Regions from separate parts of the Paenibacillus sp. FSL R7-0210 genome, predicted to be linked through region 1. Evidence: riboswitches for the same ligand, from Rfam matches in the RefSeq annotation. Region 1 holds a riboswitch; each other region holds the start of a gene.
What was found. A riboswitch is a leader RNA that binds a small molecule or an ion and turns the genes downstream of it on or off. The one in region 1 is predicted to bind cyclic di-GMP.
Positions count from the first base shown of each region.

Region 1 (4,177 bases):
GCTTCGCTTCCCGTTGTACCGGCCATTGTAGTACGTGTGTAGCCCAGGTCATAAGGGGCATGATGATTTGACGTCATCCCCACCTTCCTCCGGTTTGTCACCGGCAGTCACTCTAGAGTGCCCAGCTTCACCTGCTGGCAACTAAAGTCAAGGGTTGCGCTCGTTGCGGGACTTAACCCAACATCTCACGACACGAGCTGACGACAACCATGCACCACCTGTCTCAACTTTCCCCGAAGGGCACCTGATGCATCTCTGCTTCGTTAGTTGGATGTCAAGACCTGGTAAGGTTCTTCGCGTTGCTTCGAATTAAACCACATACTCCACTGCTTGTGCGGGTCCCCGTCAATTCCTTTGAGTTTCAGTCTTGCGACCGTACTCCCCAGGCGGAGTGCTTACTGTGTTAACTTCGGCACCAAGGGTATCGAAACCCCTAACACCTAGCACTCATCGTTTACGGCGTGGACTACCAGGGTATCTAATCCTGTTTGCTCCCCACGCTTTCGCGCCTCAGCGTCAGTTACAGCCCAGAAAGTCGCCTTCGCCACTGGTGTTCCTCCACATATCTACGCATTTCACCGCTACACGTGGAATTCCACTTTCCTCTTCTGTACTCAAGTCACCCAGTTTCCAGTGCGACCTCAGGTTGAGCCCAAGGTTTAAACACCAGACTTAAATAACCGCCTGCGCGCGCTTTACGCCCAATAATTCCGGACAACGCTTGCCCCCTACGTATTACCGCGGCTGCTGGCACGTAGTTAGCCGGGGCTTTCTTCTCAGGTACCGTCACTCCGGCAGCAGTTACTCTACCGGACGTTCTTCCCTGGCAACAGAGCTTTACGATCCGAAAACCTTCATCACTCACGCGGCATTGCTCCGTCAGGCTTGCGCCCATTGCGGAAGATTCCCTACTGCTGCCTCCCGTAGGAGTCTGGGCCGTGTCTCAGTCCCAGTGTGGCCGTTCACCCTCTCAGGTCGGCTACGCATCGTCGCCTTGGTGGGCCGTTACCCCACCAACTAGCTAATGCGCCGCAGGCCCATCCCCAAGCAGCAGATTGCTCCGCCTTTCATTCTTCTCTCAGGAGAAAAAAGAAATTATCCGGTATTAGCTACCGTTTCCGGTAGTTATCCCAGGCTTGAGGGCAGGTTGCCTACGTGTTACTCACCCGTCCGCCGCTAAGTTTGAAAGGAAGCAAGCTTCCTCTCAAACTCCGCTCGACTTGCATGTATTAGGCATGCCGCCAGCGTTCGTCCTGAGCCAGGATCAAACTCTCCAAATTGGTATTTAGAAAGAGCGATTGCTCATTTTGAAACATCTGACGAGAATTTACATTCTCATTTTTGGATCTCACCGAAGTGATCTCCGATACTCACTCGTTGTTCAGTTTTCAAAGATCAAGCTCGTTGTTAGTGTCGATGTTGTCGTCACCAGCAACTCTTATAATATATCACGTTCATCTGAGCAATGCAAGCTTTATTTTTGAAATCACTTATTTAAGTAATCTCTCATTTCCTTTGCCGCTCCAACAACGCTTATTTATAATAACCTATCCTTCTATTAAAAAGCAACCTTTATATAAATAAAAATAACCCGCTTAATGACTAAGCGGGTTATTCTCAGATAATGCTATAGTTACAGCTATTCTTAGTAGAATTTCGCTGCAGTATATTTGCTTGCTGATTTGATCAGTTCTGTTGATGCTGTTTTCTTACCCAGACCTGCATCCACTGTAGTATCAATCGTCACCCATTTGCCGTTCAGGAACACTTCGTTCCAGGCATGGTATGAAGTTACATAGCTTGTATTCCCCATAACCAACTTGGTTGGAATCCCTTCACTGCGGAGCATAGTAGCGAACAAGGAAGCGTAATCGTAGCAGATACCTTTGTTGGTAGCCAGTGTATTGTCGTTGTTCGGAATATAATCTGTGCTTACGCTGTTGGCCAGAGAGTAGTCATATTTCACGTTAGCTACGATGTAATTGTAGATAGCCTTAACTTTGTCTGCATCTGTGGTCAGACCCTTTGTAAGCTGTGCTGCCTTTTGAACGGATTTATCGGAAGAACTCCACTTTACATTCTGTACAGAGCTCAAATATACGGCATTCACATTGCTCATTGAAAGAGATACAGTCTCGGAAGATAGTACTTTGTATTTGTTGCCGGTAGTATTCTCAAGAACGGAGACCTTGTAAGAGCCATTACCTTGTTGCAGCGGGAACGTCTCGGTCGGTTTGGAAGTGTATAAGTTGTAAGTATAGCTGTTATTGTCCTTGGTAATCATGAGCTTCATCTTCTTGTCTTTAGGAACATCGTACGATACCCCGATAACCCCTTGATCAAGTTGTCCAACATTTAACCAGCTTGAATCTGCATTTGCTGCTTGAGCAGTGCCTGTCTGCACGGAAGTGACGATCACAAAAAGTGTAATCAGCATTAAATAAAACTTCTTCATGGATAAAACCCCTTTCGGTAGCTGGCTGCCATTCTTACGGGAAGGCCCTTTAGCTTTGCGTCCCTACCTTTCGATAGGTTTGCCGTTATCGTATAAGCTTTATCTGTCCAATCTACTGCCACATAATGACAGATTCAGAATGAAAACAAACAAAAAAAGCCTCTTCATTCGGTAACTGGCTGCCATCCATGACGGGAAGGCCCTGTAGCTTTGCGTCCCTACCTTTCGATAGGTTTGCCGTTATCGTGTATTAGCTTTCATAGTTATAGCTTACCATATCTCAATCTATTAGCAAGACCCAAATCACTAGATTCCCGCAAAAATAGACTAAAATTTTATGTTTTTTGACCTTTCTCAGCATTGTCCTATGACAATCAGGTCAACTTTGCATGAATAATGAGTCTGTGGGTAGGGTTGACAAGCGGATCACAGGTAATGAGGGTCAGAATCTTATCATCATCCTTACCCTTCAGAACTGAAATATCGGTAGGCTCTACAATAGATACATCATATACAACATATTTGTATTCCTGTCCGCTTGTAATAACAGTAATGGCATCCCCTTTACCGACCTCATCCAGTCTGTTGAACAGCCGCCCTGCCGTTCTTGACCGATGTGCCGCAATCGCTGCATTGCCTACCGCGCCAATCGGAGCTGTCTCCTTCATATGCGCCGCCGCATGCTTCATATTGGTCTTGGTGGCGCCCTCCAGTACAGGCAGCTTCAGATCGATTTTATCGATTTCAATAATAGCGGTGATCTTGCCTCCCACTTCAATCTCGGGCGCTGTAGTGGGCACCGGCTCTTCCGCACCAGACTCTTCCGCCAGCAGCTGGGTGACTTCCGCATAAGGCTTGCTCAGATCCTGGCTGGCAGGAGCCGTAGCCGAAGGAACGATTTCACTATAGGCCTGTTCAGCCTCTTCCAGCAGCTTCTGCTGCTGACGGTCCTCGTACCATTCGCTTCCTTTGGGGTAGAGCATAATCAGGACCCCGGCAAGTATAATCAAATAGGATAACTTCCGCATGACAATCGCCTCCGCAATATAGAATAAGTGCTGCCCCCGCAGGGGACGGGGAAGACATACTGTACCTCTAGAATACCCACTTCCGGCTTCCAAAGAAATTAATGATTACTGTAACAAAGGTAACCAGCACCTTGGCCATCAGCACCTGGACTCCCAGCCGATCAGTCAGCAGATGAATCAGCAGCACCGAAATGCCCAGCACCAGCAGATTCAGCACAATAAATCTTACTAGCTGCATCCGGTCAAAGCGGCCATCCCCGCCTCTGTCCCTTCCCTTGAAGGTCACCTTCTTATTCCAGAAAAAGCTGTTGGCCGTCCCGGCACTGTAGGAAATAATCTGTGCAGGGGTGTTAAGCATGCCCAGGGAATGCAGCAGGGTAAATACTGCAAAATCAATGAACGTGTTAAGCAGGCCCACCGCATTGAATTTCAGAAACTGGATCATGCCTGCGCGCCAAGCCTTATCTTGCATAATCGCTTGCCTTCCGCGTGTCTTCGGCCTCTGCCTCCGGGTAGCCTCGGGTCTCGCGTACGATATAAAGCGGTCTATCCTTAGATTCATCATAGATCCGTCCGATGTATTCCCCGATCACGCCCAGCAGCATCAGCACAATGCCGTTAAACAGCAGGTTCACCCCGACAATGGATGCCCAGCCCGGCACAGTCCAAGAGGTGAAGACTTTCTGGAATAAGA
Region 1 is NZ_JBBPAR010000001.1:5,708,897-5,713,073, forward strand. It holds rRNA gene MKY64_RS24115 (16S ribosomal RNA) at 1-1,280, opposite strand, end outside; gene MKY64_RS24120 (transglutaminase-like domain-containing protein) at 1,646-2,455, opposite strand; cyclic di-GMP riboswitch class I at 2,469-2,549, opposite strand; cyclic di-GMP riboswitch class I at 2,623-2,704, opposite strand; gene MKY64_RS24125 (class D sortase) at 2,830-3,483, opposite strand; gene MKY64_RS24130 (GtrA family protein) at 3,551-3,955, opposite strand; gene MKY64_RS24135 (glycosyltransferase family 2 protein) at 3,945-4,177, opposite strand, start outside.

Region 2 (4,177 bases), 430 kb from region 1:
AATGAAGGAGATAAATCCCTCTGATGGTGCTTAAAGTTGCCTAAATGGAGCAAATGAGGAGCACAAGTGCCCCTGATTTCCCGGATGCGGGCCAAATGGAGCAAATGAAGAGCACAAGTGCCCCTGAATCCCGGGAAAGTTGGCTAAACGAGCAAATGAAGAGCATAAGTGCACCTGAATCCCAGGAATGTTGGTTAAACGAGCAAATGAAGAGCACAAGTGCACCTGATTTCTCGGATATGGGCCAAATGGAGGAAATGAGGAGCACTAGTGCCTAGTACTTAACTAACCAGCTTCTGCCGCCGCGAACTTGTGCGGCGAGCCCTTGGCACAAGAGTCTTGAATCCAGGTCTTGAATTGCCGTCTTGAATTACATTGTCTTGGCTTCTGTTGCCTTATACTCTTGCTCTCTCCAGCCGCTAGGTCAGCGGCGACGCCTTGGAACAAGCGGCACTTAAGAGTCTTTGAGCCTTTGGATTTTTCTCCGCCGCAACAGTAGGCGGCAACCAGGGATTCAATTGTCGTGAAGGCAGGCTGCCGGCAACAGGCTACCACTGCTGCCGCGCAAGCATAGCGGCGGCCCGGCTCCCCTTGCCGCTACCACAAGCGGCAATATCGGATCTTTAGCCGGGAGCTTCGCCAGCGGGCGAAGCGGATATAAAATCACAAGCCTGTTATGAAATGGAGCGGAGAGGAATTTTGGAGCTGTAGGAGCGGTAGCGTCCGCCTTTGTCTCCGGATGTTATCTGCTGCAAGCAATATAATCAACAACATCTGGAGACAACAGCGGCCGTAAGCCCAAAATTCCTTGCAGCGACCCTCATAACAGGCGGGATTTTAACTCACAGCTCCGGCAACAAGAAATACCCAATAACAATACGATATGGAGGGTTCACTATGAAACTAGTACTTCTATCAGGCGGCTCCGGCAAGCGGCTCTGGCCGTTGTCCAATGATTCACGCTCCAAGCAATTTCTGAAGGTACTGGCAAGCCCGGCAGGTGAACCGGAATCAATGGTACAACGGGTATGGAGACAGCTGGAGGAGAACGGCATGGCCGGGTCCTCGTATCTGGCGACCGGGCGCAGCCAGGTGGAGATGATCCAGAGCCAGCTCGGCAGCGAGGTGCCGATCATTGTAGAGCCGGAGCGGCGGGATACCTTCCCGGCTATTGCGCTGACGGCGGCCTACCTGTATTCCATCGCGGGGGTGTCCCCAAGCGAGACCGTGGCGATTCTGCCGGTGGACCCATACGTGGAATCCTCCTTTTTCGAAACGGTGCTGCAGTTGGAGAACACCATGCTGGTGAGCGGGGCGAACCTGGCGCTGATGGGCGTAGTTCCCGAGCATGCTTCGGAGAAATACGGCTACATTATTCCAACGGGCGCAGATGCGGGAGCGAATGGTTACCTGCAAGTGAGCCACTTCCAGGAGAAGCCGGACCGCATCCAAGCTGAGGAGCTAATCAGGCGGGGAGCGCTCTGGAACTGCGGAGTGTTCGCCTTCCGTCTGGGTTACCTGCTGGATATCCTGCAGCGCAAAGGGCTGCCGCTCAATTACGAGGAGCTGCAGAAGCAGTATAAGCTGCTGTCCTCGATTAGCTTCGATTACGAAGTGGTGGAGAAAGAAGAGAACATCGTCGTGCAGCCTTACGCCGGATTCTGGAAAGACCTGGGCACCTGGAATACGCTGACCGAGGAAATGACCAGTAACCATGTCGGCAAAGGCTTTATCACCGCTGACTCCGAAGGCACCTGCCTCATTAACGAGCTGGATATTCCAATCACGGTAATCGGGGCGAAGGATCTGATTATCGCCGCCAGCCCGGACGGCATTCTGGTGACGCACAAGGCCGAGAGTCCGCGGATCAAGGAAGTGCTGAAGACTTTTGAACAAAGACCGATGTACGAAGAGCGCCGCTGGGGCCACTACAAGGTGATCGATTATGTGAAATATGACGAAGGCAACGAGGTGCTGACCAAGCGGATTTTCATCAATGAGGGCAAAAATATCAGCTACCAGCTGCATCACAAACGCAGTGAAATCTGGACCTTCGTCAGCGGGGAAGCCAGCATTGTCATCAATGAGAAGATGCATAAGGTGAAGGCGGGAGATGTGGTGCGGATACCGGAAGGAACCAAGCATGCCATTCTTGCTCTTACCGATGTGGAGTTCATTGAGGTGCAGACAGGGTCTGAGCTGGTAGAGGAGGACAATATCCGTATTACTCTGGACTGGGAGGATATCGCTCTACATCAGTTCATTTCGTAGGTCTAACTTATCTATTTAACCAATTGTTACAATTTTAAATCAGGCATTTAGAACTATTTTTCAGACAAAATTTGTTTTTACTCTACATTAAATTTGCATATCGACGATACTTACGGTAAGAGGGATTGATCCTTCCAAAACGACAATGGCAAACCTAATCGAAAGATAGGGACGCAAAGCTATAGGGCCTTCGCAAGAGTGGCAGCCTGGCTACCGAAAGGAAGAGAATATTGTGAAAACTTACCGTAAGTCTCGTTTGCTCTGCGCTGTGCTGTCGCTGGCCGTGGTATTGTCTGCTGTACCCGTGGGACTGGGAATCGCCCCGTCCACTGTCAAGGCTGCTTCCTCTACAGGGGCACCAGTGAATCCTAATGCTTCAGCCGAGGCGGTCAAGCTGCTGAACAGTCTCTATGAGATCTCCGGGAACGGAATCATTACAGGGCAGCATGACTATTTCGAAAGTCCGGATGAGCTGAGCAACAAGCTGAAGGGAACAAGCGGACAATACGCCGCACTGCATGGGTATGAGCTTGGAGCAATCGGTGGACAGAGCGAGAGCGGAGTAGCTGCACAACGCAAAAATATCGTCTGGAGTGCAACGAACTGGTCCAGAGCGGGCGGCATTGTCGCCATGACCTTCCACCAGAGTCTGCCGGGCACCAAGTACGAATGGTCCAATGTGCAGAAGCCAATTACTCAGGCGCAATTTAACAAATACGTAACCCCCGGCACGCCAGAGTATAATGCGCTGATCACCGATCTGGATAAAGTAGCTGTCTCTCTGAAAAGCCTGCGGGATGCTAAGGTTCCGATCCTCTGGAGACCGTACCATGAAATGAACGGCGGCTGGTTCTGGTGGGGCAAGAAAGACAACTTCACTGCACTATGGAATATTATGTATGACCGGTTCGTGAACGTTCATCAGTTAAATAATCTGATTTGGGTATGGAACCCGAATGCGCCGAATGCCAACTCTGATCCCTATGCACGGACCTATCCGGGCGCGGACAGAGTGGATGTACTGGCAGCAGATATATATAATAACGACTACTCGAATAAATATCATGATGATCTGACCAGCCTGGCTGGCGGCAAACCGATCGGCATCGGCGAGAACGGCGAAATGCCGAACATCTCGAAGCTGAAGCTGACCCAGCAGAATTATGTGTTCATGATGAACTGGGGCAAGATGCTCTATGAGAATAACAGCACGGCTACGATCAAGAATTTCATGAATGACAGCTACACACTGACCCGTGACCAATATAAGGCCTGGTCTGCTCCGGCGGCGGCTCCTAAGCCAACGGCAACGCCAACGCCTACCGCAACGCCGACTGCAACACCGACACCAACGCCGACTGCAACACCGACACCAACGCCGACTGCAACACCAACACCAACGCCGACTGTAACACCGACACCAACGGCAACACCAACCGTTGCGCCGATTCCGAAGCCGGTCCCAACCTCCGGTGATACGGACAGTAAGCCTGCCCAGAATGGCTTGCTTGGAGAATACTTCAAGAACATGACGCTCTTGGGAACGCCGGTTATGGTGCGTAACGATGATGTCATCAGCTTCAATTGGCGCCAGGGTACTCCTAATGCTGCACTCGGTGTAGACTACTTCTCGATCCGCTGGACCGGCCAGATTAAGCCGGCTTACAGTGAGACCTATCAGTTCTATACTACATCGGATGATGGTATCCGCCTGTGGGTGAACGGCACAGCAGTCATTGACAGCTGGGTCAAGCAGAGCGGAACTGCCCGCACAGGAAGCATAGCCTTGACTGCCGGGCAACTGTACGATATTAAGGTAGAGTATTATGAGAATGCAGGCGATGCGAATGTCCATCTGATGTGGCAGAGCCCCAGCCAGGTGAAGGGAACCGTGCCTGCAAGTGCG
Region 2 is NZ_JBBPAR010000001.1:5,279,507-5,283,683, reverse strand. It holds gene MKY64_RS22330 (hypothetical protein) at 1-34, shown strand, start outside; gene MKY64_RS22325 (sugar phosphate nucleotidyltransferase) at 898-2,271, shown strand; cyclic di-GMP riboswitch class I at 2,409-2,489, shown strand; gene MKY64_RS22320 (PA14 domain-containing protein) at 2,504-4,177, shown strand, end outside.
Region 2: another riboswitch for cyclic di-GMP. It lies ahead of MKY64_RS22320 (PA14 domain-containing protein); the one in region 1 lies ahead of MKY64_RS24120 (transglutaminase-like domain-containing protein).

Region 3 (4,177 bases), 300 kb from region 1:
GCAGGAGAGTCCCGATCTGGTGGCCCGGGGAATTCTCGGAGCGATCTTAGGCGGAGAGAAGTCCGGCATCAAAGCCGGCACCTCGGATAACCTGACCATCCAATTCGCCTTCAAGGAGACCCTCCAGCCGCAGAACTATTATCAGGGCGACACGCTTGCACTGACTCTGAATTTCGAAGCCAACCAGGAAAAAGGCACGCTCAAATAATTCCACAAAAACAAACCATTCGAGGAGGAAATAAATAATGGGTATCAAAAAAACATTGGGTCTTGGCGTAGCATCGGCAGCACTGGGCTTGTCTTTAATCGGCGGGGGCACCTTCGCTTACTTCAGCTCCACAGCTACCAGCACGGCAACCTTCGCAGCGGGTACGCTGAAGCTCGGCTCTTCCTTCAATACTCCGGTAGCGCTGACGAATCTGAAGCCGGGAGACTACACCGTCCGCACCTTCACCTTGTCCAATGACGGCACACTGGATATCAAATTCCTCAAGCTTGCCACCACTTACACCGTGACCGATGCCAAGGGCGATAACGCGGGCCAGGATCTCGGAGACCACTTCAAGGTCAAGCTCCTGGATAATACGTACACCGGCGGTTCACTAAGCGGTCATGTGCTGTCCGAGATCTCCCTGAAGGATCTGAAAAACACCCCCAGCTACGATCTCGTAGCAGTAGGTGTACTGCCAGGAGGGATTGCCGCCGCCGGGTCCAAGACCTTCAAGATCGCCTTCGAATTCGTAGACAACACGCTCGATCAGAACATTTTCCAGGGTGACGGCTTAGCTCTGAACTGGACCTTCGATGCTCTTCAAGGAGTGGGAGAAGCCAAGTAGATCAGGGGCCAGCCTATACAAGTGAAAATAGCTTTGCCGTCCTTTTATTAGGAAGGCAGCGTTTCAACAATCCATCAAGACGGCATATCCTCCCTCATCCGGGCCGGGTATGCCGTTTCTTTTTCCCCGCTGCCGGGTTCAAGGATTTTTGTCCGTTTTGCGGATTTTTGTTATACTGACAAGAGAAAACGGCTTTGCCGGCCTTTGAACGGGCGGTACCGTTTCAACGAGAAAGATAAGGAGAATGTATAGCGCGAAGCATATCACTTCTTATTTTTCACCAAAAAAAGTACGGAGGGCGTTGTAATCGTGTCAGATACTATGGGAAGCCGCATCCACAAACTCCGGCTGGAGAAGGGCTATTCGTTATCCGAGCTTGCCGATAAGGCTGATGTGGCGAAATCATACCTCAGTAATGTGGAACGGAACATTCAATCCAACCCCTCCATTCAATTCATCGAAAAAATCGCTGACGCGCTTCAGGTATCCATTCATGCACTGTTGTATGGCGGACTGGCAGAGACGGAAGAACAGGCTCTGGACGGGGAATGGTTCCGGCTTGTTCAGGAGGCCATGGCCTCCGGTATAAGCAAACGCGAATTCAAGGAATTCCTCGATTACCAGAAATGGCGCATGGAACAAAAGGACAACTAGACGGGCATTATATGCCACAGGGAAGACTCCGCACGGCAGGGAGGCCGCCTTCGGCGAAGGCAGCCTTTCAAGCGGCATACAGAAAAGGCACAGCGTACCGGACGCTGTGCCTTTTCTGTATGTATCCGAACAATGATGACCGCCCTTACATCGCCTGGAGCGCCTTCTCACTTAGAAACCGGCGGATATCCTCCGCCGCGATCCCCGCCTGCTTGGCAGACATCAGCAAGTGCACCCATTCTAAATCCAGATCTACTGCCTGCAGCTCGTCATTCCCCTGGTTGGACATATCCAAGAAATCTCCTCCTAGAATTTTCGCGTCCCCAGGCAGTCCGGCCATCATAGTAGTATTGCTACTTTGTAGTATTTCTACTTTAGATCCGAGACTTTGTGCCCCTGTCTTTCGGCAGGTTTACCTTTTACTGGACCCTTTCCATCATGAAAGGATCTGGCAAGAATCGATGAAACCGTTCTCCGCAATAACATTATACAAGATCATACGCAATTAGTGTGTCGTTTTCTGGAATTTTTTTATGAAAAAATGTGAGGAAACTTAGCTGAAATTGCCAGCGGCTTGTATAAATATTTCCAGTTCCAAGTTCAAACACTAGCTAATAGTTTAAATATACTAAAGGGAACCCCATCCGCCCCGACTTACCGCTGCACGCAACATCGTATAGAGACAATTACCCATTTGTATGTATAACGGGCTGTTATATGAGTTTTTTCTATTTATGATAGTTCCGTATGAATACTGTAATGAATCATGCCAAATTGCGAACGGATTGACCGAAAGTATGAATTGATTACCCCGCCGGAAAGTAGCACAATAGGATGAGAATGAAACCGCAAACATTTGCAGCTCCGCCAAGTGGCACACTGGATGCCTCGCGTGGAGTTTATCCGTTAGGAGGACCTATTCATGGCAGTCAAAGAGCCCTATAACGACACAGTATGGAGCAAATACTACGGCCCCAACCTGGGCTACATCCAAGAAAGATATGAGCAATTTGTCAAGGACCCCTCTTCTGTTGAACAGCATTACCGCGATCTCTTCACCGTATCCGGCCCCCCTCCACTGGCACCCGATGCCGAGAGGGCTCCAAGGCCTGCCGTATCAGCAGATGCCGAGTGGCTCAAGAAGGCTGTCAAGGCCTCGAAGCTGATCGCCAATATTCGAATATATGGCCATATGGCCGCAGACATTGACCCGCTGGAGCGCAGCACGAACCCGATGGCCAAATGGCTGGAGCTGGAGACCTACGAGCTTACCCGCGAGGATCTTAATGCCCTGCCCGCTTCGCTGATCTGGGATAATGCCCCTGCGGATGTGCATACCGCAATGGATGCCGTCCACAGAATGCGCCAGGCCTATACACAGACCATTGCTTATGAATTCGGGCATGTGCATGATGAACGCGAGCTGCGTTGGCTCAACAGCCAGGCGGAATCGATGACCTCCCCTGCCCCGCTGAATAATACAGAACGCAAAGAGCTGCTGAAGCGGCTGGTTCAGGTGGAGCATTTCGAGACCTTCCTGCACAAGACCTTCGTCGGCCAAAAGCGCTTCAGCCTGGAGGGCAATGATGCCCTTGTGCCGATGCTGGATGAGATTGTGCGGGCTGCCGCGCATGACGGCGCCGAGCATATCCTGATGGGTATGGCCCACCGCGGAAGACTTAATGTGCTGGCCCATATTCTGGGCAAGCCTTATGATATTATTTTCTCAGAGTTCCATCATTCGCCGAACAAAGAGCTGTTCCCTTCGGAAGGCTCCATGGGCGTGACCTACGGGTGGAGCGGTGATGTGAAGTACCATCTCGGGGCTGACCGTGCCGTCCGCGAAGGCGAGACCGTGCGTACCCGGATCACGCTGGCCAATAACCCGAGCCATCTTGAATTCGTCAATCCTGTCGTCGAGGGCTTCACACGCGCCGCACAGGAAGAACGCAACGCTCCGGGACTGCCTAAGCTGAACACAAGCAAGGCTATGGCTGTGCTGATGCACGGCGATGCAGCCTTCCCTGGCGAAGGCATTGTCGCTGAGACGCTTAATATCGGCAAATTGCAGGGTTATCAGAATGGCGGTACCGTGCATATTATCGTCAATAACCGGATCGGCTTCACCACCGAGAGCGAGGATTCCCGCTCCACCCATTATGCCAGCGACCTGGCCAAAGGGTATGAGATTCCGGTCGTGCATGTCAATGCCGATGACCCGGAAGCCTGCATTGCCGCAGTCCGTCTGGCCAGCGCTTACCGCCATATGTTCAAGAAGGACTTCCTGATTGATCTGATCGGCTACCGCCGCCACGGACATAATGAAATGGATGATCCCGAGACGACCCAGCCGATTGTGTACGGCAAAGTGCGGAACCACCCTACTGTGTACCGCGCTTATGCAGAACGCCTGGAGCGCGAGAAGGTAATCACAGCCGATGATCTGAAGAACATGATTGCCGAGGCGGAGAGTGTCCTCCAGCAGGCCTTCGATCAGATGAAGGAAGGCAAGCAGAAGAATGCGGAGTCCAAAACCGCCGTCGCGCTGGATAACGGCAGTCCCCAGCAGCGTCCGACAGCCTTCCCTCTGGCCGGTCTGCAGGAGATTAACCGCGAGCTGCTGCGCGTACCGGCGGGCTTCAAGGTCTATCCGAAGCTGGAACGGATTCTGCAGCGCCGCAAGGATG
Region 3 is NZ_JBBPAR010000001.1:6,006,530-6,010,706, forward strand. It holds gene MKY64_RS25365 (TasA family protein) at 1-208, shown strand, start outside; gene MKY64_RS25370 (TasA family protein) at 246-836, shown strand; gene MKY64_RS25375 (helix-turn-helix domain-containing protein) at 1,158-1,490, shown strand; gene MKY64_RS25380 (anti-repressor SinI family protein) at 1,636-1,779, opposite strand; cyclic di-GMP riboswitch class I at 1,814-1,917, opposite strand; gene MKY64_RS25385 (2-oxoglutarate dehydrogenase E1 component) at 2,413-4,177, shown strand, end outside.
Region 3: another riboswitch for cyclic di-GMP. It lies ahead of MKY64_RS25380 (anti-repressor SinI family protein); the one in region 1 lies ahead of MKY64_RS24120 (transglutaminase-like domain-containing protein).